One region of the Arthrobacter sp. SIMBA_036 genome, then DNA from elsewhere that is predicted to be linked to it. Evidence: riboswitches for the same ligand, from Rfam matches in the RefSeq annotation. Region 1 holds a riboswitch; each other region holds the start of a gene.
What was found. A riboswitch is a leader RNA that binds a small molecule or an ion and turns the genes downstream of it on or off. The one in region 1 is predicted to bind thiamine pyrophosphate.
Positions count from the first base shown of each region.

Region 2: another riboswitch for thiamine pyrophosphate. It lies ahead of thiD (bifunctional hydroxymethylpyrimidine kinase/phosphomethylpyrimidine kinase); the one in region 1 lies ahead of SB659_RS13765 (ECF transporter S component).
Region 3: another riboswitch for thiamine pyrophosphate. It lies ahead of thiC (phosphomethylpyrimidine synthase ThiC); the one in region 1 lies ahead of SB659_RS13765 (ECF transporter S component).

Region 1 covers NZ_JAWRXG010000009.1:157,104-164,699, reverse strand. Annotated here, with positions in the region: gene SB659_RS13790 (Na+/H+ antiporter subunit E) at 1-317, shown strand, start outside; gene SB659_RS13785 (monovalent cation/H+ antiporter complex subunit F) at 314-592, shown strand; gene mnhG (monovalent cation/H(+) antiporter subunit G) at 582-974, shown strand; gene SB659_RS13775 (DUF4235 domain-containing protein) at 971-1,231, opposite strand; gene SB659_RS13770 (NUDIX hydrolase) at 1,294-1,983, opposite strand; TPP riboswitch at 2,101-2,237, shown strand; gene SB659_RS13765 (ECF transporter S component) at 2,312-2,932, shown strand; gene SB659_RS13760 (ABC transporter ATP-binding protein) at 2,932-4,551, shown strand; gene SB659_RS13755 (energy-coupling factor transporter transmembrane component T family protein) at 4,548-5,342, shown strand; gene SB659_RS13750 (UDP-N-acetylglucosamine 1-carboxyvinyltransferase) at 5,449-6,972, shown strand; gene SB659_RS13745 (DUF559 domain-containing protein) at 7,078-7,596, opposite strand, start outside.
Region 2 covers NZ_JAWRXG010000008.1:172,427-180,022, forward strand. Annotated here, with positions in the region: gene proB (glutamate 5-kinase) at 1-177, opposite strand, end outside; gene obgE (GTPase ObgE) at 167-1,753, opposite strand; gene rpmA (50S ribosomal protein L27) at 1,886-2,149, opposite strand; gene rplU (50S ribosomal protein L21) at 2,209-2,517, opposite strand; gene thiD (bifunctional hydroxymethylpyrimidine kinase/phosphomethylpyrimidine kinase) at 3,009-4,529, opposite strand; TPP riboswitch at 4,519-4,616, opposite strand; gene SB659_RS12700 (Rne/Rng family ribonuclease) at 4,727-7,596, opposite strand, start outside.
Region 3 covers NZ_JAWRXG010000001.1:574,001-581,596, forward strand. Annotated here, with positions in the region: gene ffh (signal recognition particle protein) at 1-1,054, shown strand, start outside; gene SB659_RS02645 (alpha/beta fold hydrolase) at 1,100-1,822, shown strand; gene thiC (phosphomethylpyrimidine synthase ThiC) at 1,805-3,628, opposite strand; TPP riboswitch at 3,597-3,704, opposite strand; gene SB659_RS02655 (amidohydrolase family protein) at 3,766-4,866, shown strand; gene SB659_RS02660 (VOC family protein) at 4,945-5,832, shown strand; gene SB659_RS02665 (hypothetical protein) at 5,960-6,397, shown strand; gene rpsP (30S ribosomal protein S16) at 6,639-7,061, shown strand; gene SB659_RS02675 (RNA-binding protein) at 7,063-7,305, shown strand; gene rimM (ribosome maturation factor RimM) at 7,433-7,596, shown strand, end outside.

The DNA of each region.
Region 1 (7,596 bases):
ACCAGGCCATCGCCAAAGGGCCCAAGGTGCGCAGCGCCGTCGTCGCTGTTCCGTTGCGGAGTCATTCGGACCTCATGGTGACGGCCACCGGCCATGTCATCTCGCTGATCCCCGGCTCGCTGGTGGTGGACGTGGACCGGTCGACGTCCACGCTGTACTTGCACGCCCTGAGCATCTACAACGAAGACGACATCGCGAAGATCCGTCGTGATGTGCAAAACATCGAGGCGAGTTTGATCCGGATCATGGGCACCCGGGAGGAAGTGGATGCGCTGGACGTGGAACGGGCTGCAGGAACGGGAGGGATGAAGGCATGAAGGACATCGTGCTCATTGCCACAGCGGTGATTTTGGGACTGGCTGCTGCCGGGGCCATCATCCGGATCGCCATCGGCCCGTCCTTGCTGGACAGGGTCCTGGCCTCTGACGTGTTGCTGGCCATCCTTGGTGCCGCGCTGGCGGTGGACATGGCCGTTAACCGACACCTGAACAACCTGATGCTCCTGGTGGCTTTGGCCATCATCGGTTTCGTCGGCTCAGTAACGGTTGCCCGTTTCGTGGCCGAACGAAGGGACCGCAGCAATGACTCCTGACGCCACCGGTGTGGACGCAGTGATCGACGGCGTGACCGCTGTATTGCTGGTGGTCGGCGCCCTCATGTCCTTGGGCGCCGCCATCGGGCTGCTGCGATTCCCTGACCTCATGAGCCGCATGCATGCCGCCACCAAGCCCCAGGTTTTGGGCCTGTTCCTGATGCTGGCCGCGATCGGGCTGCAGATGAGGACGTGGTGGGTGTGGCCTGTGCTGTTGGTTGCATGGATCTTCCAGCTGCTGACGGTGCCGGTCTCAGCCCATATGGTGGGCCGCTCGGCGTACCGGACAAAGCACGGGCACCGGGAGCTGCTGACCAAGGACGAGCTTGAGTCGGTGGTCCAGCGGGCCGCGGAAATCCAGCGCGCCGCTCCCGATGCCTAGACGATGTCCTGGGTCTTGGCGAAGCGGGCGATAGCGTGCTGGGTGCCCCGGCTTGCGAGAACCTGGATGAGCGTGCTCACGAACGCTGAAATCAGCGCGAACGTCAGGGCTGAACGAAGGCTGGTCTCCATGTCGTCATTGCCTGTGGGCGGCTTGTTTCCCGTGGCCTTTTCCCATCCTTTGTTGACGAGTTTGGTTCCGACGAAGCCGGCTCCGAGGCTGACTCCGGCACCCACTAGCTTGAATAGGAAGTTCATGCCCCCAGCCTAATGGCAATGGCAGGAGCGCCACCGTTCGTTGCGGCTTCCCGTCGTGTCCATTAGGGCCCGGCGTGGGCCTTGAGGAACGCGGCAAGGGAACCGGGCCCGGCGAGGACTGGAACGACGTCGTGCTCTGCTGACCACACAGCGTCCACCGAGCCGAAACCGGCGATTTCCTTGAGCAGGAAGTACGTGGGCGGCATGAGCTTGAGGCTGTGTGCAGCCTCAGCCTCCAGGATCTGTTGTACCGGCATCCACAAGGACTGCCACGCCTCCGTTGTCTGGTGCCGCGGGTCAGCTCCCGCGTCCGGCTTTGCGACGTAGAAGAAAGTGTCGAATCGCTTGGGCATGTCTGTAGGGGTGATCCAATTGGCCCATGGCCGGAGATTCGCGGCTTCCAGGGTTAGCCCGGATTCCTCCTGGACCTCACGGATGGCTGCTGCCAGGATGGTGCCGGCCATCTTGTGTGCCTGTGCGGGGTCTTCGCTGATGGAGCTCAAGTGCCAGTCCGCGGCATGGCTCGCCAACAAGTCCGCTGGGTAGTTCCACCCGTCATGATCCGCTGCGTCAACCCGCCCACCAGGGAAGACCACCATGCCGGCGGCGAAATCCATGGTGCTGACACGGTGCTGGACAAAGACTTCCAAGCCACCTGGTGCGTCGCGGAGCAAGATGACGCTCGCGGCGAGGCGCGGTTTTGGCGGGGCACCATCTTCGGTGGGAGTCGTGTGCCGCGAAACGTTGGTCATTGAGTCATTCTCTCAGGTCTCGTTGCGGGGCCCGCTGCGCAGGGAAAACGTCGTCGTAATCATGGAGAGCGGGCCCCGCAACGCAGGTGTAAACTGAACCAGCCCACAAGGGCAGATTCATAACGACAGGGGAGCGCCGCCGTCGTAACCTGCAGCGATGCAGGTGACGCGAGGGCGCTGAGAGTGCGGACAGCCGCAGACCCTCGAACCTGATCCGGTTAGTACCGGCGCAAGGGAGTCGAGCTTCTCAAAGTGTCCGGATCAGGGCGGCGCAGGCCGCTGGGACCCAGGCGCTTTCCCCTCCTGTAAACCTCAGGAGGCAGAAAAAATGACCACGGTAAACGTGAAGAAGACCAGTTACAACTGGCGCGTAGTAGACATTGTGGTGGCGGCCCTTATCGCCATCGCCGGCGGCGTGATCTTCTGGGCTTGGGACCAGGGCGCCGCAATCATCTCCATCCCGCTGGACGCAACGTATCCTCCACTGACCGGCATCATCGCCGGCGGTTGGATGATCCCGGCGGTCTTGGGAGCACTCATCATCCGTAAACCGGGCGCGGCGCTGTTCTGCGAAACCGTGGCAGCAGCCAGCGAGCTCATCATGGGCTCCCAGTACGGCACCACGGTGCTGATCTCCGGCGTACTCCAAGGCCTCGGCGCCGAACTCATCTTCGCCGCCTTCCGCTACAAGAAGTTCAACCTGCCGACGGCGCTCCTCGCCGGAGCGGGCGCGGGCTTGTTCTGCGGCCTCAACGACTGCTTCCTGCCGTGGGGTTGGAACATCGCCTACGAAGCATTCGACAAGCTGACCTACATCATCTTCACCACCGTTTCCGGGGCGATCATTGCCGGCGCACTGTCGTGGCTCGCCACCCGTGGCCTTGCGACGACGGGCGTGCTGAGCTCGTTCGCGTCGCGCAAAGCGGCTTCGGAGCCCGTCTTCAACTGATGGGTTCCACCTACGACGCGCGGCCTGCCGCCATCCTGGCCGAGGGCTGGGGTTGGCGGCATGCCGGGCGGCCCCAGCCGGCCATTCAAGGCCTTGACCTCCGGATCGAACCGGGGGAGCGCGTGCTGTTGCTGGGTCCCTCGGGCGCGGGCAAGTCCACCCTTTTGCATGCCCTCGCCGGGGTCTTGGGTGATGAGGAAGACGACTCGGATGAGACGGGTTCGCTGCTGATCGACGGCGTTGCGCCACGCGCACAGCGGGGCCGGGCAGGCTTGATGCAGCAGGACCCCGAAACGCAGGTTGTCCTCTCCCGGGTGGGGGACGATGTCGCCTTTGGCGCGGAGAACCTCTGCGTGCCGCGGGAGGAGATATGGGCCCGCGTTCATGAAGCACTCGACGACGTCGGCTTGCGCACCGCGGCTGGTGCGGGTTTGGCCCTTGACCACCCGACGGCGGCACTGTCCGGCGGACAGAAGCAACGCCTCGCCCTCGCAGGCATCCTGGCCATGCGGCCCGGCCTGATTCTCTTGGACGAACCGACCGCCAACCTCGATCCCGAAGGGGTCTTGGAAGTGCGCGACGCCGTCCGCCGCTGCCTTGATAGGACCGGCGCAACCTTGGTGGTGGTGGAGCACCGGGTGTCCGTGTGGAAAGACCTCGTGGACCGAGTGGTGGTGCTGCAACCGGGCTCCGGCGGGACTTCAGCCTCACCTGGGAAGTCAGCTGCTCCCGGAGTCCTCGCGGACGGTTCCCCCGGCAAAGTGTTGTCCGAACAGCGCTCCATGCTTATGGCCGCCGGCGTGTGGGTCCCGGGATACGTGCCCCCTACCCGGGCGCGGCGCACTGGACACTCTGAGCGGGGACACTCTGAGCGGGGTAACTCTGAGCCGGGAGCAGCAGAACTTCTCCTCGCGGCACAGGACCTGGCGGTTTCCCGCGAAAAGCCCCGCCGCCGTGGCTTCAAGAGCATCCCGCCCGTCCCTGTGCAGTCTGGAATCACTGCGCAGGTCAGGTCCGGACAAGCCCTGACGATCATGGGTCCGAACGGGGCCGGGAAGTCCACGTTCGCCCTCACATTGGCCGGCCTTCTGGCGCCGGTGCGCGGCCAGGTGAGTGCCGCCGTCGAGCTTTCCCAGGGAGCGGGAATTGATCCGTTCAGGTGGAAGGCCGAACAGCTGATCTCCCGCATCGGAACGGTGTTCCAAGAACCTGAACACCAGTTCGTCACAGGGAAGGTTTTGGACGAGCTCATGTTTGGACCCAAACACTTGGGGCACGGACAGGAGCGCGTGGACGAATTGCTTGAGCGGTTGAGGCTCACCCACCTCGTTGACGCCAACCCGTACACTCTCTCCGGCGGGGAGAAGCGCAGGCTGTCCGTGGCCACGGTGCTGGCCGCGCACCCCAAGGTCCTGGTGCTCGACGAACCGACTTTCGGCCAGGATGCGAACACCTGGGCGGAGCTTGCCTCCTTCCTGTCAGAACTGCTCGACGCCGGAACGGCCGTGGTCTCGGTCACCCACGACCAGGAATTCAGCTCCGTCCTTGGTGGTACCGAATTGCGGTTGGGCCCCGTGCCGCAGGACCGCGAAAGCCGCCAGGAAGCCGGTGCAGCATGAGGGAAGCCTTGACTATGCAGGGCAGTCGCGCCGTGCTGACCCGGGCAAATCCACTGGCCAAGTTCGTGGCCGTGTTCCTGGTTTCGATGGTGTTGGCCTTGTCCATCGATTGGGTTTCGGCCTCGACGGCCATCGTGGCCGAGCTCGCACTCTTCCCCCTGGCTGGCCTCACCCTTCGGCTGTTGTGGCATCGTGCCTGGCCGCTCATCATCGCGGCAGCCATCGGCGGCTGGAGTACAGCGATCGTGGCAGCGGACCGCGGCGCTGTACTGCTCGACGTCGGAATATGGTCAATCAGCGAGGGTTCCCTTGAGCTTGGCCTTGGTTTCATGCTGCGAGGGCTGGCGATAGCCCTTCCGGCTATCCTCTTGATGACCTGTACGGACCCCACCGATTTGGCGGACGCCCTGGCCCAAAAGGCTCGACTGCCGCACCGCTTTGTCCTTGGGTCCCTGGCGGCCATGCGGCTGGTGGGACTGATGGCCGAAGAGTGGCAGACCATTGGCATGGCGCGCCGGGCCCGCGGGGTCGGGTCGCACGGCAACCCATTGCAGCGGCTGAAAGCGACCCTGGGTCAGAGCTTCGGATTGCTGGTCCAGGCTGTGCGGAGGGCCTCGCGGCTGGCGGTGACCATGGAAGCGCGTGGTTTTGGCGGCGGCCAGAGGACGTGGGCCCGCGAATCGTCGTACTCGCTGCTCGACGTTTGGGTGGTGCTAGGGGGGCTGATCATTGCATCGGCAACGGTGCTTGCTGCAGTGGGCGCCGGCACCTGGACGTTTGTGTGGCGGTAACCCACGGTATATCGGCGATATCGCATGGATCGGGCACGGTGTGACGTTTGACGCTCAAATGGCGAATTGCTGGGTAGTTATAGCTCATCTGTGATATTTCTTGGATATGACTCAACCTACCGCTGAACACGTGGGCCTCCTGCTCCGCAACGCCCGCAGCGAAAAAGGCTGGACCCAAGGGCAGCTGGCCGCCGAGCTTGGAACCAGCCAGAGCGCGATCGCCCGGATGGAACAAGGCAAACAGAACCTTAGTCTCCGCATGATCGAGCGGCTCGAAGCGATCTTCGGGCGCTCGATCGTCAAAGTGGGCCGCCCGCAGATGACCCATCTTCGCGTGGAAGGTGGCCGCACTCTCTCCGGCGAAGTCGATGTCAACAGCAGCAAGAATGCCGGCGTCGCCCTGTTGTGTGCCAGCTTGATCAACCGCGGCACCACAACCCTGCGCCGCCTGGCACGGATTGAGGAAGTCAACCGGATCGTCGAGGTCCTGACGTCCATAGGTGTTGAATGCACGTGGCTCAATGGAAGCGACCTGCGCATCCGCAGGCCTGAGATGCTGGACTTGGGATCCATGGACGTGGATGCGGCCCGCCGCACCCGGAGCGTCATCATGCTCCTGGGCCCCTTGCTGGATGAGAGCAGCGAATACCAACTGCCCTATGCAGGTGGATGTGATCTGGGTACCCGGACGGTGGAACCCCACATGCAGGCATTGCGAGAGTTCGGGCTCACAGTGGAGGCAAAGTCGGGGTTCTACTCAATTGCTGCTCCCCCTGCTGATGACCTTCACCGCTCGTTCGTGCTCACTGAGCGTGGTGACACAGTCACCGAGAATGCCATCATGGCCGCCGCGCACCGCGAGGGCGTCACGGTGATCCGCAACGCCAGCCCCAACTACATGGTCCAGGATTTGTGCTTCTACCTCCAGGGCCTCGGCGTGGACATTCAAGGCGTGGGCACCACTACCTTGAAGATCACCGGGCGGTCCGCGATCGACGTGGATATCGAGTACTACCCTTCGGAAGACCCCATCGAGGCAATGAGCCTCATCACCGCGGGAATCGTTACCAACTCAGAGGTCACTATCCGCAGGGTGCCCATCGAGTTCATGGAGATTGAGCTTGCCACCCTCGAACAAATGGGCCAGAAGCTTGAGGTCTCCGGTGAGTACATGGCGCGCAATGGCCGGACCCGCTTGGTGGACGTCACCACCAAGCCCTCGGAGCTCCATGCCTTGCAGGACAAGATCCATCCCATGCCTTTCCCCGGGCTGAACATCGACAACCTGCCGTTCTTCGCTGTCATCGCCGGTAACGCCGAGGGACAGACCATGATCCATGACTGGGTCTACGAGAACAGGGCCATATACCTCACGGAGCTCAACAAGCTCGGCGCCCAGGTGCAGCTGTTGGACCCGCACCGGATCTACGTCAATGGGCCCACCAAGTGGCGTGCCGCCGAAATCGGCTGCCCGCCGGCGCTGCGTCCAGCAGCGTGCTTGTTGCTGGCGATGCTGGCGGCCCGTGGCACGTCCGAGTTGCGCAACATCTACGTGATCGAGCGCGGGTACGAGGACTTGGCCGAGCGTTTGAACACCATCGGTGCCAAAATCGAGTACTTCCAGGACTGAGCTGGACGGTTTTGCTGGATCATCCCGACGTGCGGGGGCTCGAATCCCGCGTTGACGGGCCTCGGTCCGTGCCGTTCGGCGGTGATCCGGCAAAACCGACGCAGGTCAGGCTCGCCACAGTGGTCTGCCCCGCTCCAAAACCCCGCGAACCTGGGTCATGACGTCCTGGGGAGAGTTCCACAACTGCTCAGGTGCGAAGCTCAGCACAAGAAACCCCCGGGCTTGCGCAGCATTCAGCCTGCCCATGTCCTTCCGCCAGGCTGACCTGGAGCTGTGAAACTGAAAGCCATTGACCTCGACGATCAGCCATCCGTCGATCAGGATGTCCACGCGGCCCACACCAGCGATCTGAACCTGGCGCTGGAAGGATAGTCCCTCCGCCTCGAACAGCAACCGTGCGCTGATTTCCGGAACGGACTCGGACAATCCGTCAGCCATGCGGAGTAGTTTCCGTGCGGATCCAAAGTAGTTGGCCCGCAGCTCGCCTGCAATGACTTCCCGTGGCACTCCGCGTAATCGCATGGCCGATTGGGCGACGGCTATTGCATCACCATCGGGGAGGCAGGTTAACGCGTGCACCACCGTGTCTTCCAAGGACGCCATAGGCACGTTCCCTTCTGAGCC
Region 2 (7,596 bases), on a different contig from region 1:
ATTGCGTTTGGCCGCGAGGGCATCGACCAGACCGGTCAACGACTTCTCGGAGATACCGCCCTTGATGCTGGTCAGCGAGGACGACCCCACCTTGACCACAATCCGCTTGGCAGTAGCTAACGCATCACGCTCATGGGCCAGCGGTGTCCCGGGAGTACCGAGGGTCCTAGTCGTCATCACCGGAATCCAAGGCGCTCTCCTTGAGGGCACGGCCTCGCCTGCCATTGACCGATTCGGTCCAGATGCCTGCCTTGCGCTCTGCTTCGAGCTCGGCACGGGCGGCAGCTTTGGCCTCTCGACGTTCGACTTGCTCGTCGCGTTTCTGCGAACGCGTGGGCCGATCCCCGATGTCCGCCACGCGGATGTCGGTTCCACGAGGAGTTGCTAGAAGCTCAGCTCCGGCCATCATGGTGGGCTCCCAGTCGAAGACCACGCCGTCCTCTTCTCCGATGACAACAGTGTCTCCTGGCTTGGCCCCCACCTTGAACAGCTCAGACTCGACGCCGAGCTTGGCGAGCCTGTCTGCGAGGTAGCCGATGGCTTCCTCGTTGGTGAAGTCGGTCTGCTTGACCCATCGCACGGGCTTCTCGCCCAAGACGCGGAACAGGGGCTCGAGGTTCTTTTCTTCGCGCCGGATGGTGAAACCGGACTCGTTGACAGCCCTCGGCCGGAGGACGGGAGGTGCCACTTTGGGAGGAGCCACGGCGACGGCGTCGCGTGCGGCCTGGACGATCTCCGCCATGGCAAAGCCCAACTGGCGCAAGCCTTCGTGGCTGGTCGCGGAAACTTCGAACACGCGATACCCACGGGCTTCAAGGTCCGGCCGGACGAACTCGGCCATGTCTTTGCCGTCGGGAAGGTCCACCTTGTTGAGGACCACCAGCTTGGGTCGCTCGTTGAGGGGAATCACCTCGCCGTCAACACCGGCGTAGCTCATGTCCACTGCGTACTTGTCGAGCTCAGCCTCGATGACGGCGAGATCCGACAGCGGGTCGCGGTCAGCTTCCAAGGTGCCGCAGTCAAGGACATGCACCAGTGCGGCGCATCGCTCCACGTGGCGCAGGAAATTGTGCCCCAGGCCCTTTCCCTCGCTGGCGCCCTCGATCAATCCGGGCACATCGGCAATGGTGAAGCGGACTTCTCCGGCCTGGACAACACCAAGGTTCGGGATCAGTGTGGTGAAAGGGTAATCGGCGATTTTGGGCCGCGCAGCAGACATGGCCGCAATCAGGCTCGACTTGCCCGCGGAGGGGAACCCGACCAAGGCAATATCGGCAATGGACTTCAGTTCCAGGACGATGTCGCTGGATTCGCCTTCAATACCAAGCAACGCAAAACCCGGAGCGCGGCGCTTCTGCGACGACAGGGATGCGTTACCAAGGCCGCCCTGGCCACCGGCCGCAGCAACGTATTCAGTGCCCTCACCGACGAGGTCGGCCAGGACTTCGCCGTCCTTGTTCTTGACCACAGTTCCATCCGGAACAGGGAGGATCAGGGTTTCACCGTTCTTGCCACCGCGCCAGTCACCCATGCCCGGACCACCGTTGGTGGCGTGGCGGTGAGGCGCATGGTGGTAGTCAAGCAGCGTGGTGGTTTGGGAGGAAACGCGAAGGATCACGTCACCGCCGTTGCCGCCGTTACCGCCGTCGGGACCGCCGAGCGGCTTGAATTTTTCCCGCTTAACAGAGACACAGCCGTGGCCGCCGGTACCGCCGGATACGTGCAGGACTACCCGGTCTACAAAGCTCGCCACGTGGATCTCCTCAATTGCTGTTCCCAGCGCTGTTGCATACCAGCACGCCGGAGCGTCCTAGTCGATTGTAATGCGGTTAAAAGAACGGTGGAGCGGGCCCATTGGCCCGCCCCACCGGTTCAGATCTTGTTGTTACTCTGCAGCTGCAGCAGCAACAATGTTCACTACGCGACGGCCACGGCGAGTACCAAACTCGACAGCACCTGCCTGCAATGCGAACAGGGTGTCGTCGCCACCGCGACCGACGCCTGCACCGGGGTGGAAGTGGGTCCCACGCTGGCGAACGATGATTTCGCCGGCCGAAACTACCTGACCACCGAAGCGCTTGACGCCCAGGTACTGTGCGTTGGAGTCACGACCGTTGCGAGTGGAACTCGCGCCTTTTTTGTGTGCCATTTGGAATGCCTGCCTCTAAATTTCTGGGGAAACTGAAAATCTGAACAGAGTAACGAAAGTTACGCGATGCTCGTGATCTTGATCTTGGTCAGTTCCTGACGGTGACCCTGGCGCTTCTTGTAGCCGGTCTTGTTCTTGAACTTCTGGATGACGATCTTGGGGCCACGGAGGTCCTCAAGGATCTCAGCCGTAACCGTGACCTTGGCCAGGTCCGCAGCAGCGGACGTGACCTTGTCGCCGTCAACCAGCAGCAAGGCGGGCAGCTCAAGCGTGCTGCCAGCTCCACCGGGGACGCGGTTCAGCGTTACGTAGTCTCCAACGGAAACTTTTTCTTGGCGGCCGCCTGCGCGGACAATCGCGTACACCACTTGGGCACTCACTTCTCTCGACGTTTCTTACTAAATTTGCGTGCGGAACCTTTAACTGGAATCAGGCTTGGTTCGCGCTGTGCCTCAACGCCGTGGACTTCTGATCGAAGCCCGCGAGTCATCCCATGAACAATTCCAAGGGGCATAACCCAAGTGTTGGCGTAAGCACCGAAGATCAAGATTACGCTAGTTTGACCTTCAGCTGCAAATGAGGCCGGGTCCGGAGGCTACCCCGTGACCCGCATCACCAGTGGTATCGGACTCTCCCGGCACCGTGCCCGTCTAGCCTACAGGGTGATTGACCATTCGGACGATTCAACGCCCCGGCGCGCCGTCGGAAAGCCCGCGCGCCGTCGGAAAGCCCGCGCGCCGTCGGAAAGCCCGCGCGCCGTCGGAAAGCCCGCGCGCCGTGGGAAAGCCCGCGCGCCGTGGGAAAGCCCGCGCGCCGTGGGAAAGCCCGCGCGCCGTGGGAAAGCCTTCCCGCCGTTTCCTCAGGAGTAGAGCCTCGGCGCGTCGAAGAAGGCTGTCTCGTATCGGCAGGACTGCCTAAACGCCTCCACCATGGCCTCGCGTTCGCGGGGGGAAGCTGCCGACGCCGCTGCGTCGGTGAAGTCGATGGCCTTCCGGGTGGCCGCGGCAAAACCTTCATCTGCGTAGGTAGCCAGCCACGCTGCGTAAGGATGGGCGGGGTTCGCGCCGTCATCGATGTAAGCCGAGTGCAGCTGCTGTCCCACCTCGGCATAGAGCCAGTAGCAGGGCAGCACTGCGGCCAGCACCACTGCGTAGCTGCCAGATGATGTGGCGGCCAGCAGGTGGTCCACGTAGGACTTGGTGACAGGCCCGGTTATGGTTGTCGCCGTCCTGGTGCTCAACCAGTTCCTGTGCAGCTCTGACTCGACCTCCAAGCACATCTGCGATCCCCGGGCCCAGAACAATTGCTCCTCCTCGGTGGGGGCAAGTGCGCCGGCCCGGGCCAGCACCCTTGAGTAGCCGTTGAGGTAGAGGGCGTCCTGGGCGAGGTAGTACGTGAATTCCGTTTCGTCGAGCGCTCCGGACTGGATGCCCTGGATGAAGCTGAGTCCGTAAATCGCCTCCAATTCAGGTAGCGCTTCCTGCCACAGAACATTGGCAAACTCCCCCCGCTGGAGCCCTGTGTGGAGATGGTGGAAGTGGTGCACAGGGCCTTTCCCGTGGCCTACTCCGAGCACGTCGGACGTAGCCAACGCCTGAAGCAACCATGGTTTCACTTCGCGCAGGGAGGCCTCCCAGTTACCGGTGCGGACCTGGACTGTGGCTAATGCCGATGACAGCGAGCATCCGGTCCCGTGGCTGTTTTCTGTCTCCACCCTGGCGCCGGCTACTTCGATGACGTCTTGGCCGAGGAGACCTGTGGTGTTAACCAGGGCGTCGGGGCATTCACTACCGGCCAGGTGGCCTCCCTTGACCAACACCGTGTTTCCGTACTCGGCGGCCAGGCGCTTGCCTTGGTCCAGCGCCGCAGCCCAGTCCGTTGCCTCGGGCTCCCCCAACAGGACGGCGAGCTCAGGGAGGTTTGGGGTAATGAGGTCCGCCAGGGGCAGGAGTTCCCGCAATGCTGACTCTGAGGATTCGCGCAGGAGCCTGTCACCGCTGGAAGCAACCATCACCGGATCTATCACCACGACGGCGGGACGCGCCTTTTCGATCCAAGCCCGAACCTCATTGATCACGGCGACGTCGCCGAGCATGCCAACCTTGACGGCGTCGACGGCGATATCGTCTCCGATGGCATCCAACTGTTGACGCAAGAACTCAACAGGGGGGACATGCACGGCACGGACGCCCATGGTGTTCTGTGCTGTCAAAGCCGTGATGGCCGCCATCCCATAGCCTCCCTGCGCAGCGATGCTCTTGAGGTCCGCCTGTATCCCGGCGCCACCGGACGGATCGGAACCCGCGATGCTCAGCACGCGCGGTATGGAGCGACGCGAAAGGTTCAAAGGGTAAATGGCAGGGTATGGCGACGTTGTCATGGGACATCCCTTCGCCGGTGCTAACCGGACAGGTTCAACGGGTCTGGATCTCAGCCTGGCCTAATGCCGGCACCCCGTGTCAGTTCCCCAGCTTAACGGCCAATTCTGCCGCTGGGTAATTCGGAACCGCGACCGGAACTGCAAAGGACCCGGCAACTCCGCGTAGGCGGAGTTGCCGGGTCCTTCAGGTGTTTGCGCTACAGTTCCGACGCCGGTACGCCGACTCCGAGGATGATGGGCTCATCCGACGAAGCTTTCTTGGCGGGCTCGGCCGGAGCCTTTGCCTCGTGGGCCGATCCGCCGGAAGCGGCGCCCACTGTGTGCTCCACGCTTGTCTCGTTGGCAGCACCTTGGGCCCTGCTGGCGCTGCGGTTACGGCGGCCACGGCGCGACCCGGAAGCAGGCGCACGGCCCAGATCCTGCTGCGGGGCGGGAGCCGACGTTTCGGGCTCCGCTGCGGCGGGGGCCTGTTCAGCCGGTTCCTGTCCTGCGGGTGCCTGTCCTGCGTGTGTTTGTTCTGCGGACGCCGGAGCGTCTCCCAGATGAGAGAAAGCCTCAGCCAAAAGGTCCAAGCTCATGGCTGGCTTTGCCACTGGCTCCTCGTGGTGTTCGACGAACGGAAGGGCGACTTCCTCGCCGCCAAATCGCAGAACCGGGGTTGAACGGGTCTCGGAGACGTCGCTCGCGGCAGGCTCTGCATCGGGCAGCCCGGCCTGGGTGGTTCCCGAAACGGGCTCGCCGGATTCGCCTTGGCGGTGCGCCAGCTCCTCGGTGCGGTGAACCTCGTCGTCGTGCAGGTGCGCGGCATGTGCCGCAGCTGCGATAGTTGCCAGCGCCGCCCTTGTGGCCTCCGCCTTGGCTTGGCGCACCGGGTCCTGGCTTTCCGTGGGTGCCGAAGGTGCCGGCGCAGGCATGTGGGCTGGAACAGCGGCTTCCGCTGGCCCTTGTCCCCCACCCTTGCCGCGGCGACGCTTGCGATCGGTCCGGGCAGCGGGAGGTTGGGCCTCGGCGCTCGGCCGGTGATGCTCGGCTGCCACCACGTTGGCGCGGCGGTGTTCCACAGGTTCGTCATGGGTCACGATGCCACGGCCGGCGCAGTGTTCACACTGCTCGCCAAAGACCTCAAGGAGGCCGGTTCCCATGCGTTTGCGGGTCATCTGGACCAGCCCGAGGGAAGTCACCTCTGCCACTTGGTGCTTGGTACGGTCCCGCCCGAGGCACTCCACCATGCGCCGGAGAACCAAGTCACGGTTGGACTCCAGCACCATGTCGATGAAGTCGATCACGATAATGCCGCCGATGTCCCGCAGGCGTAGCTGGCGCACTACTTCTTCAGCAGCTTCGAGGTTGTTCTTGGTGACCGTTTCCTCAAGGTTTCCGCCGCTGCCGGTGAACTTGCCGGTGTTGACGTCCACCACGGTCATCGCCTCGGTGCGGTCGATGACCAAAGAGCCACCGGAGGGGAGGAAGACCTTACGCTCGAGTGCCTTGTGGATCTGCTCGTCGATGCGCCAGGCAGCAAAAATATCCTGGTCCTTGGTCCACTTTTCCAACCGTCCCACCAAGTCCGGTGCAACGTAGGTCACGTAGGCCTCGATGGTGTCCCATGCGTCGTCGCCCGAGACAATCAGCTTGGAGAAGTCCTCGTTGAAGACGTCGCGGACAACCTTAATAGTGAGGTCCGGTTCGCCGTAGAGCAGTTCCGGCGCCAAAACTTTGGTTGAGGACGCTTGGCCCTCGATGCCATCCCACTGTGCGCGCAGGCGGTTGATGTCATGGGTCAACTCTTCTTCCGAGGCTCCCTCGGCAGCTGTCCGGACGATGACGCCGGCGTGTTCCGGCAAGCGGTCCTTCAGGATGCGCTTGAGGCGGTTGCGTTCGACGTCGGGAAGCTTGCGTGAAATACCGGTCATCGAACCGCCCGGCACGTACACCAGGTAGCGCCCGGGCAGGGAGATCTGGCTTGTCAGCCTGGCGCCCTTGTGTCCCACCGGGTCCTTGGTCACCTGGACCAGCACGGAGTCACCGGACTTCAGCGCGTTTTCGATCCGGCGGGGTTGGCCTTCGAGGTTGACGGCGTCCCAGTTGACCTCGCCTGCGTACAGCACGGCATTCCGGCCGCGTCCGATGTCAACAAAGGCAGCTTCCATGGAGGGCAGCACGTTCTGGACCTTGCCCAAATAGACGTTCCCGATCAGGGAGTCCTGCTGGGTTTTGGACACGAAGTGCTCAGCCAGCACGCCATCCTCGAGGACGGCAATCTGAATCCTGTCGTCGCGCTGACGGACGATCATTTGCCGGTCCACAGACTCACGGCGGGCAAGGAACTCCGCCTCCGTGATGACCTGGCGGCGGCGTCCGGTCTCGCGGGACTCACGGCGCCTTTGTTTCTTGGCCTCAAGCCGCGTGGATCCCTTGACGCTGGTGACGCGGTTGGACGGAGCAGTCTCCGTGACCGGGCGCGGCGCGCGGACCCGTGTCACCGTGTTGGGCGGGTCGTCATCGGTCCCACCGGTCAGTTCGAGGTCTTGGTCTCCACGGCGACGACGGCGACGACGACGCGACGTCACGCCCTCCTCAAGTGCCTCCGCTTCCGGGGCGTCCTCATCATCGGACTCGGGCTCAGCGGAATCCTCGGGAGCGTCGTTCTCATCCCGTTCGGTCCCCCGACGGCCCCTGCGGCCACGGCTGCGGCGACGACGGCGGCTGCCCGCATCTTCAAGCTCGTCGTCCGCCACGACCTCAGCCGCTTCTTCCGGCTCGCTCGGCTTATCCTCCGGCGTCGCAACTCGCGGCACGGTCGTCAGGTCGGGGGCCTGGAAAATCATGGACGTGATGGAGACCGGCTCAAGGAAGAGGGACGTCGAGGCGGACGCAGTTGCTTCCTGCTCCTGTGTTGGTTCCTGTTCCGGTGCTGCTTCCTGTTCCGGGGCGGGGGTCTGCTCTGGTGCCGGTGCCTGCGTGTCTGCTGCAGTCGGCGTCGTTATTTCCGCCGCCTCTTCAGGGGCAGGTTCTTCCGCTACAGGCGCCTCTGCGGCCTCGACCTTGGGCTTTGCGGTCCGACGAC
Region 3 (7,596 bases), on a different contig from region 1:
TGTTGCTGTCGCCAAGGCCGGCGTCGAAGAAGCGCGCCAGAAGCTGCACGACGTCGTCATTGTTGACACCGCCGGGCGCCTCGGCGTCGACGCGGAGATGATGGACCAGGCCCGCCGGATCCGCCAAGCGATCATCCCCAACGAAGTCCTGTTCGTGATCGATTCCATGATCGGCCAGGACGCCGTCAACACGGCCCTGGCGTTTGACGAAGGCGTTAACTTCACGGGCATCGTCTTGTCCAAGCTCGACGGCGATGCGCGCGGCGGCGCGGCGCTGTCCGTGGCATCCGTTACCGGCAAGCCGGTGATGTTCGCGTCCACTGGCGAAGGCCTGGATGACTTCGAACTCTTCCACCCGGACCGCATGGCTTCGCGGATTCTTGACATGGGCGATGTCCTCACCCTGATCGAGCAGGCTGAGAAGGCCTGGGACAAAGATGAAGCCGCGAGGATGGCGAAGAAGTTCGCCGACCAGGAAGACTTCACCCTGGACGACTTCCTGGCCCAGATGCAGCAGATCCGCAACATGGGCTCCATGAAGAAAATGCTCATGATGATGCCGGGCGCCCAGAACATCCGTCAGCAGTTGGAGAACTTCGACGAACGGGAAATCGACCGGGTCGAAGCCATCGTCCGCTCCATGACTCCGCACGAGCGGGTAGCCCCCAAGATCATCAACGGCTCGCGTCGTGCCAGGATTGCCAAGGGCTCGGGCGTGCACGTTTCCGAGGTCAATGGTCTCTTGGAACGTTTTGGCCAAGCCCAGAAGATGATGAAGAAGCTTGCCCAGGGCGGCGGGATGCCAGGGATGCCCGGCATCCCCGGTCTTGGTGGCCCAGGCGGCGGCCGTAAGGGCGGCAAGAACGCGCCGAAGAAAAAGCCGCGTTCAGGCAACCCGGCCAAGGCGGCCCAGGAACTGCGCGAGGCCGAGGCCAAGCGGGCCAACGCATCCGCAGCAGCACCTACCGGCGCCGCTTTCGGTCAGAACATGGCAGACTTCGATCCGTCTTCGCTCAATCTTCCCAAGGGTTTCGACAAGTTCCTGGGTAAGTAACCCGGTACATCACTGGATGTCCCGGCCGTGGAATAGGCTGATCGAATGCATAAGCAGCGCGTAGTCTTCGTTCACGGCTTGGGCAGCTTTGGCGCTGCGGCGTGGCCGAAGCAGCACGGCATGGCTTTGGCTTATGACGCACTTTTCCTGCGTCGGCACGGTTTTGACGCCCGTGCCGAACCGCTCGCCTCTGACGTCGCGGCAGATGTTGCCATCCTCGTCAACGCGCTGAAGGATGCCGGTGGGGGCCACGTCGTTGCACATGAGCAAGGCGCCATTTCTGCCATGGTGGCGGCAGTTGAACGGCCTGACCTGGTCTACTCGCTTTCGCTGGTTGAGCCGGCTTGCTTGTCGCTGACGGCGGAACTCCCGGCCACGGCCTCCCACAGGGCGCTCATGGAGCCCCTGTTCGAGGTGCGGACGCAACTGAACGACGTCGATTATCCACGCGAGTATTTTCGGCGGGCATTCTCTGCCGAAACCGGTGAGGTGGACACCCCGGAGGCCTTGCGCGCTGCCCGAAGGCTCAGGTTGCAAGCACCGCCCTGGGAAGCGCCCCTGCACATCGTTCCCGGGGTTCCTACCTTGGTCCTTACCGGTGGCTGGGAGCCGTTGTATGAAGAGATTGCCGGCTACCTGCGGGAGACCGGTGCCCTCCACCGCGTAGCAGCAGGCGGGCACCGGCCCCAGGATTCCATCGACGGCGACCGGGTTATCCGGTCCTTCGTCGCGGACGTCGCGCGGGCAATGTCAGTTCAGGCGTCCTGAGTCGTCGCCTGCCGCGGAAGGCACTTCAAGTTCGGGCAGATAAACCTTCCCACCCGCAGCAAGGAATTCCTGGCTCTTTTCGCGCATCCCGGCATAAATTCCCGCGATGGCTTCCTGTGACTGGGCTGAGCCGAATTCATCGCGGATGTCCTGGCTGATTCGCATGGAACAGAACTTGGGGCCGCACATCGAGCAAAAGTGGGCGGTCTTTGCGGGCTCCGCAGGGAGGGTTTCGTCGTGGAAGGACTCTGCAGTGACAGGGTCCAGGGACAGTGCGAACTGGTCCCGCCAGCGGAACTCGAAGCGTGCCTTGGAGAGCGCGTCATCCCGCTCGCTGGCCCCTGGGTGCCCCTTGGCAAGGTCAGCGGCGTGGGCCGCGATCTTGTAGGTGATCACCCCGGTCTTCACGTCGTCCCTGTTGGGTAGCCCAAGGTGTTCCTTCGGGGTCACGTAGCAGAGCATGGCGGTGCCGTAGCGGGCGATTTCGGTGGCGCCGATGGCAGAGGTGATGTGGTCATACCCGGGCGCGATGTCCGTGACCAACGGGCCCAGAGTGTAGAACGGTGCCCCCTTGCAGAGTTCCTGTTGGCGCTCCACATTTTCGCGGACCAAGTGGAAGGGGATGTGGCCGGGGCCTTCCACCATGACCTGGACATCGAACTCCCACGCGCGGTGGGTCAGTTCTGCCAATGTGTCCAGTTCCGCGAACTGCGCGGCGTCGTTGGCATCGGCGATGGAGCCAGGCCGCAGGCCATCACCGAGGGAGAACGCGACGTCGTACTGGGCGAAAATCCGGCACAGCTCGTCGAAGTGGGTGTACAAGAAGTTCTCCTGGTGGTGCGCAAGGCACCAGCCCGCCATGATCGAGCCACCACGGGACACTATGCCCGTCACCCGGTTGGCGGTCAGCGGCACGTACCGCAACAGGACGCCGGCATGGATGGTCATGTAATCCACGCCTTGTTCGCACTGTTCAATCACGGTGTCGCGGAAGATCTCCCACGTCAGCTTGTTCGCTTCGCCGTTAACCTTCTCCAGCGCTTGGTAGATCGGCACCGTTCCGATCGGTACGGGGGAGTTGCGGACGATCCATTCGCGGGTGGTGTGGATGTCATCGCCCGTGGATAGGTCCATGACCGTGTCCGCACCCCACTGCGTGGCCCACTGCAATTTGTCGACTTCGTCCCTGATGGAACTTGTGACTGCGGAGTTTCCGATGTTGGCATTGATTTTCACCAGGAAAGCCTTGCCGATAATCATCGGCTCGGACTCGGGGTGGTTGATGTTGCTGAGGATGATGGCACGCCCGGCTGCAACTTCACTCCTGACAAGTTCCACATCGCAGTTTTCCCGGAGCGCCACGAACCGCATTTCCGGGGTGACGATTCCTTGCCGCGCGTAGTGCATCTGCGTGACGGTCCTGCCCTCGACGGCGCGGCGGGGCACAGGTTGCGTGCCCTTCCACTCAGCCGAGGCAGCTCCGCGGCGAACGGCGGACTTCCCGTCGTCGAGCAGGTTCCGGCCACGCCCCGAATACACTTCCGTGTCGCCTCGGGACTGAATCCATGGGGCCCTGAAGGGTTCAAGACCCACCACTGGGTCACTGCCAGGACCCGCTGTGCGGTATACCTGCAAGGGAGGGTTGGGGTCGCCGTTGGGAGAGGACTCCAGTGCGATCTCGGTGACGGGGACCCGGATGTCGTGCCCGGGATCCTCAAGATAGGCCAGCGAGTGTGACTGGGATTGGGCAGGGTTGTGCTGTGTTTCGGTGTTACTCAAGGGACTGCTCACTTCCTTCGCCGGCATTACCCGGACAGGTTCAACGGTCGCAGACTGCATCAGTCCGATCTCAGCCCCTGCAGGGGCACCCGTGTGGTCGTAGATGAAGCTATCACAGCCTTGAGGGACGTCCCAGCCCTGGGGGTCCGGACTAGGCTTTTGCCATGGCCAACATCATCGAATTCTCCGGACCCGTGCTCGTCTCGGCCGACCAGGAACGGCGAGGGCTGTGGTCAGTGGATGGCCAGCTGACTTTTGACCGGCCTTCGGCTCCTCCGGACGCGGTGTTGGACGGTTGGGTCCTGCCGGGATTCGTTGACGCCCATTGCCACATCGGGCTCGGAGTGGGCGGGGCGGTTGATGAGCAAACCACACTCGCCCAGGCCCAAGCGGACCTCGACGCCGGGACGCTGCTGATCCGTGACGCCGGATCGCCAACCGATACCCGCTGGGTCCAGCAACGGGAGGACTTGCCTCGCTTGCTGAGGGCTGGCCGGCACATCGCCCGGAGCCGGCGCTACCTGCGGGGCTTGGGCCGTGAGATTGAACCGTCCGAACTTGTCGAAACAGTCCGCAAGGAGGCACGCGACGGCGATGGCTGGGTCAAGCTCGTTGGTGACTGGATCGACCGGGACATGGGGGATCTAGCGTCCTCTTTTCCTGCAAAAACCGTCAAGGACGCCATCGCTGCAGCCCATGACGAAGGAGCCCGGGTCACGGCCCATTGCTTCGCCGAGGGCACCATCGATGAGATGCTCGACGCCGATATCGACTGCATCGAGCACGCTACGGGGCTACTGCCGCGGCACATTCCCCGCTTGGTGGAGCAATCCGTTCCGATCGTCCCCACGTTGGTTAATATCGCCACCTTTCCCGATATCGCAGACCAGGCAGCAGGTAAATTTCCTGCGTACGCCCAGCGCATGGTCCGGCTGTGGAAGCGGAGGCGGGAACGTGTGGCAGAAGCCTTCGAAGCGGGGGTGGCGATCTATACCGGCACGGATGCCGGCAGCGTTATCAAGCACGGCAGGATCGCGGATGAGATGGCGGAACTGCACGACGCCGGCCTTCCGCCACTGGCCGTCTTGGAGGCTGCAACGTGGGGCGCGCGGAGATGGCTCGGGGCCCAAGGCATTGCGGAAGGTGCCAGTGCCGACGTCGTCGTGTGCGATGCCGATCCCAGGCGCCAACTGGACACTGTTTCATCGCTCCGGCACGTAGTGCTCAGGGGAAAAATCGTGTTGAGGCGAAACGCCGTTCTTTAGGAATAAATTGAAGCTTCAAGTAATTTAGAAGGATAGAAGGTGCCGAAAGGGCGGCAACCTCGGAACCAGGAGCTTCACATGAGCACATCATCAACCACAGGACTATCCAACCAGGATCTCCTTCCAGCGGAACTCACCATGGGCACCGTCATGCTCAAGGTGGGCGACATGACGCTCATGAGTGACTATTACCAGCGCGCGCTCGGTTTGGACGTTGTGGCTGAGCAGGACGGCGGCCTGTACCTGGGCCGCGTGGGCAAGCCCGTGGTGCACCTGGCGCCCGCGTCGGGGCTGCTCCTTCCCGGCCGTGGCGAGGCCGGGCTCTTCCATACTGCGATTCTCTTCGAAGACCAGCCTTCGCTGGCTGCCACCATTGCAACCGCAGCCGAGTATGAGCCGCGGGCGTTCGTGGGCAGTGCCGACCATCTAGTGAGCGAAGCTTTCTATTTCACCGATCCCGAGGGCAATGGCATCGAGCTCTATTACGACAAGCCGCGCGAAGTGTGGCAGTGGGACGGCAAGAACGTGGTGATGGACAATGTCACCTTGCCGCCACAACGATTCCTTCAGCAGCACCTGAGCGAGGCGGCGGTGACGGGGCAGCGACAGGCTGCCGCCGGCGTCGGGCATGTCCACCTGCAAGTAGGCGACGTCCAGACCGCGCAGGATTTCTACGTTGGGACCCTTGGTTTCGAACGGACCGCCGGCTGGCACGGCCAGGCACTGTTCGTCTCCGCGGGTGGCTATCACCATCACATGGCCATGAACGTTTGGAACAGCAGGGGCGCCGGACCGCGTAAAGATACCTTGGGGCTGGGCGAAGTACTGATCGAAGTGCCGGCGAATGATGACGTCGCAGCCCTGGCTGATCGGCTCAAGGTGGCCGGAATCGACCATCACCACACCGGCTCCGAGCTCCGTTTTGACGATCCTTGGCGGAACAAGCTGCGCGTCGCTGTTCGCTGAGCCAAGCGTCAGCCCATGGAGGGGGAGGGTGCTCCGCACTGCACTAGGCTGGGCATTGACGTCACCGGACTCCGTGCGGGCCGGATGTCGTCGCCCCGTCAGCACGAACGAATGAGAGTACTCTCCCATGGGCTTTGCCGAAATATTTGTAGCCACCCACGCTGAAGCACTCAAGCGCGCCGCCGCCTTGGACCGGGGAGCTGAAGCTGCCGGTCCCGCCGTCAGGATCAATGGCATCACGGATTTTGAGGTTGAGCAGTTGGGAGACCTTGCCGGCCAGGCCGTGCATGCTGCTGGGGCCGACTACGAACTCGCGCTCGTCGATGTCACCAGCGACGCACTTCTGGGCGTCCCGGAGGCCATGGTCAAGGCGCTCGCCGAACTCCTCACCTACGAGAACGAAGGCGATGGCAATGTCCTCGATGACGTTGCCGTGGCTTGGGCCGAGCAGGATGACATGCCTTTCGACGCCGCCGCATCGCGACAATACGTCCAGCAATTGGCGGCCCTGGCGACTGACGTCGAAAAGACCGATCGTGCCGGTCTCTACGTCTGGTCCGTCTGAGGGAAGTGTTGCCTTCTCCCGAATTAGCGACTTTCAGCAGGCTGTAGTGACCAATCACACACGGCCGTCTGTGGCCTAAGTCGTAATCGTTCCGGTCATCTGGCACAATAGACAGGTACTCGATCGGCGCGGCCCCTCTCTCCGTGCTCGTATCTTGTCCTTCGAACCGTCAAGTATGGCCCGCCCCACGGGTGCAGAACGTCGGGTTCAACTCTTTTCAGAAACAGGAGTGACCACAAAAGTGGCCGTAAAGATTCGCCTTAAGCGCTTCGGTAAGATGCGCGCACCGTACTACCGCATTGTCGTCATGGATGCCCGCGCCAAGCGCGATGGCCGTGCCATTGAAGAAATCGGCAAGTACCACCCCACTGAAGAGCCGTCGTACATCGAGGTCGCTTCCGAGCGCGCCCAGTACTGGCTCTCCGTTGGCGCCCAGCCCACTGAGCAGGTTGCAGCGATCCTCAAGATCACTGGTGACTGGCAGAAGTTCAAGGGCCTGCCGGGCCAGGAAGGCACCCTGAAGACCAAAGCTCCGAAGGAAGCCTTCGTAGCACCGGAGAAGGGTTCCGTTATTATCCCGGAAGCCATCACCAAGAAGGCCAAGAAGGACGAGGCCGCTGAGGCTCCGGCCGAGGCTGAAGCAGAGACCACCGAGGCTGAGTAAGTTGCTGGCAGAAGCGCTCGAGCACTTGGTTCGTGGGATCGTTGACAGCCCTGAGGATGTCAAGGTCAGCGCCAAGAACAACCGCCGTGGGGAGTCCCTCGAGGTGCGAGTTCACCAGGAGGACCTCGGACGGGTGATCGGCCGTCAAGGACGCACAGCACGCGCGCTGCGCACTGTGGTTGCGGCTTTGGCCGGTGGCGAGCAGGTCAGGGTCGACGTCGTCGACACCGACCGTCGCCGGTAACGCGCTCAGCACTGCTTGTCTTAAGTCCGGCCCCTTCACCGAATATGGTGGAGGGGCCGGATTGCTTTATCCCTAAAGTCATTACCGTGGCCCCGGCGGCACGGCATACAAGAATTCAGAGGAACCCATGCAGCTCCAGGTTGCCCGGATCGGCAAGCCCCACGGCATTCGCGGCGAGGTGACGGTGCAGGTACTGACCGACGCTCCTGCTGAGCGTTTTGTCGCTGGAACCGAGTTCGTCGTTGACCCGGCGTCCGCCGGTCCGCTGACCATCCGCAGTGCCCGATGGAA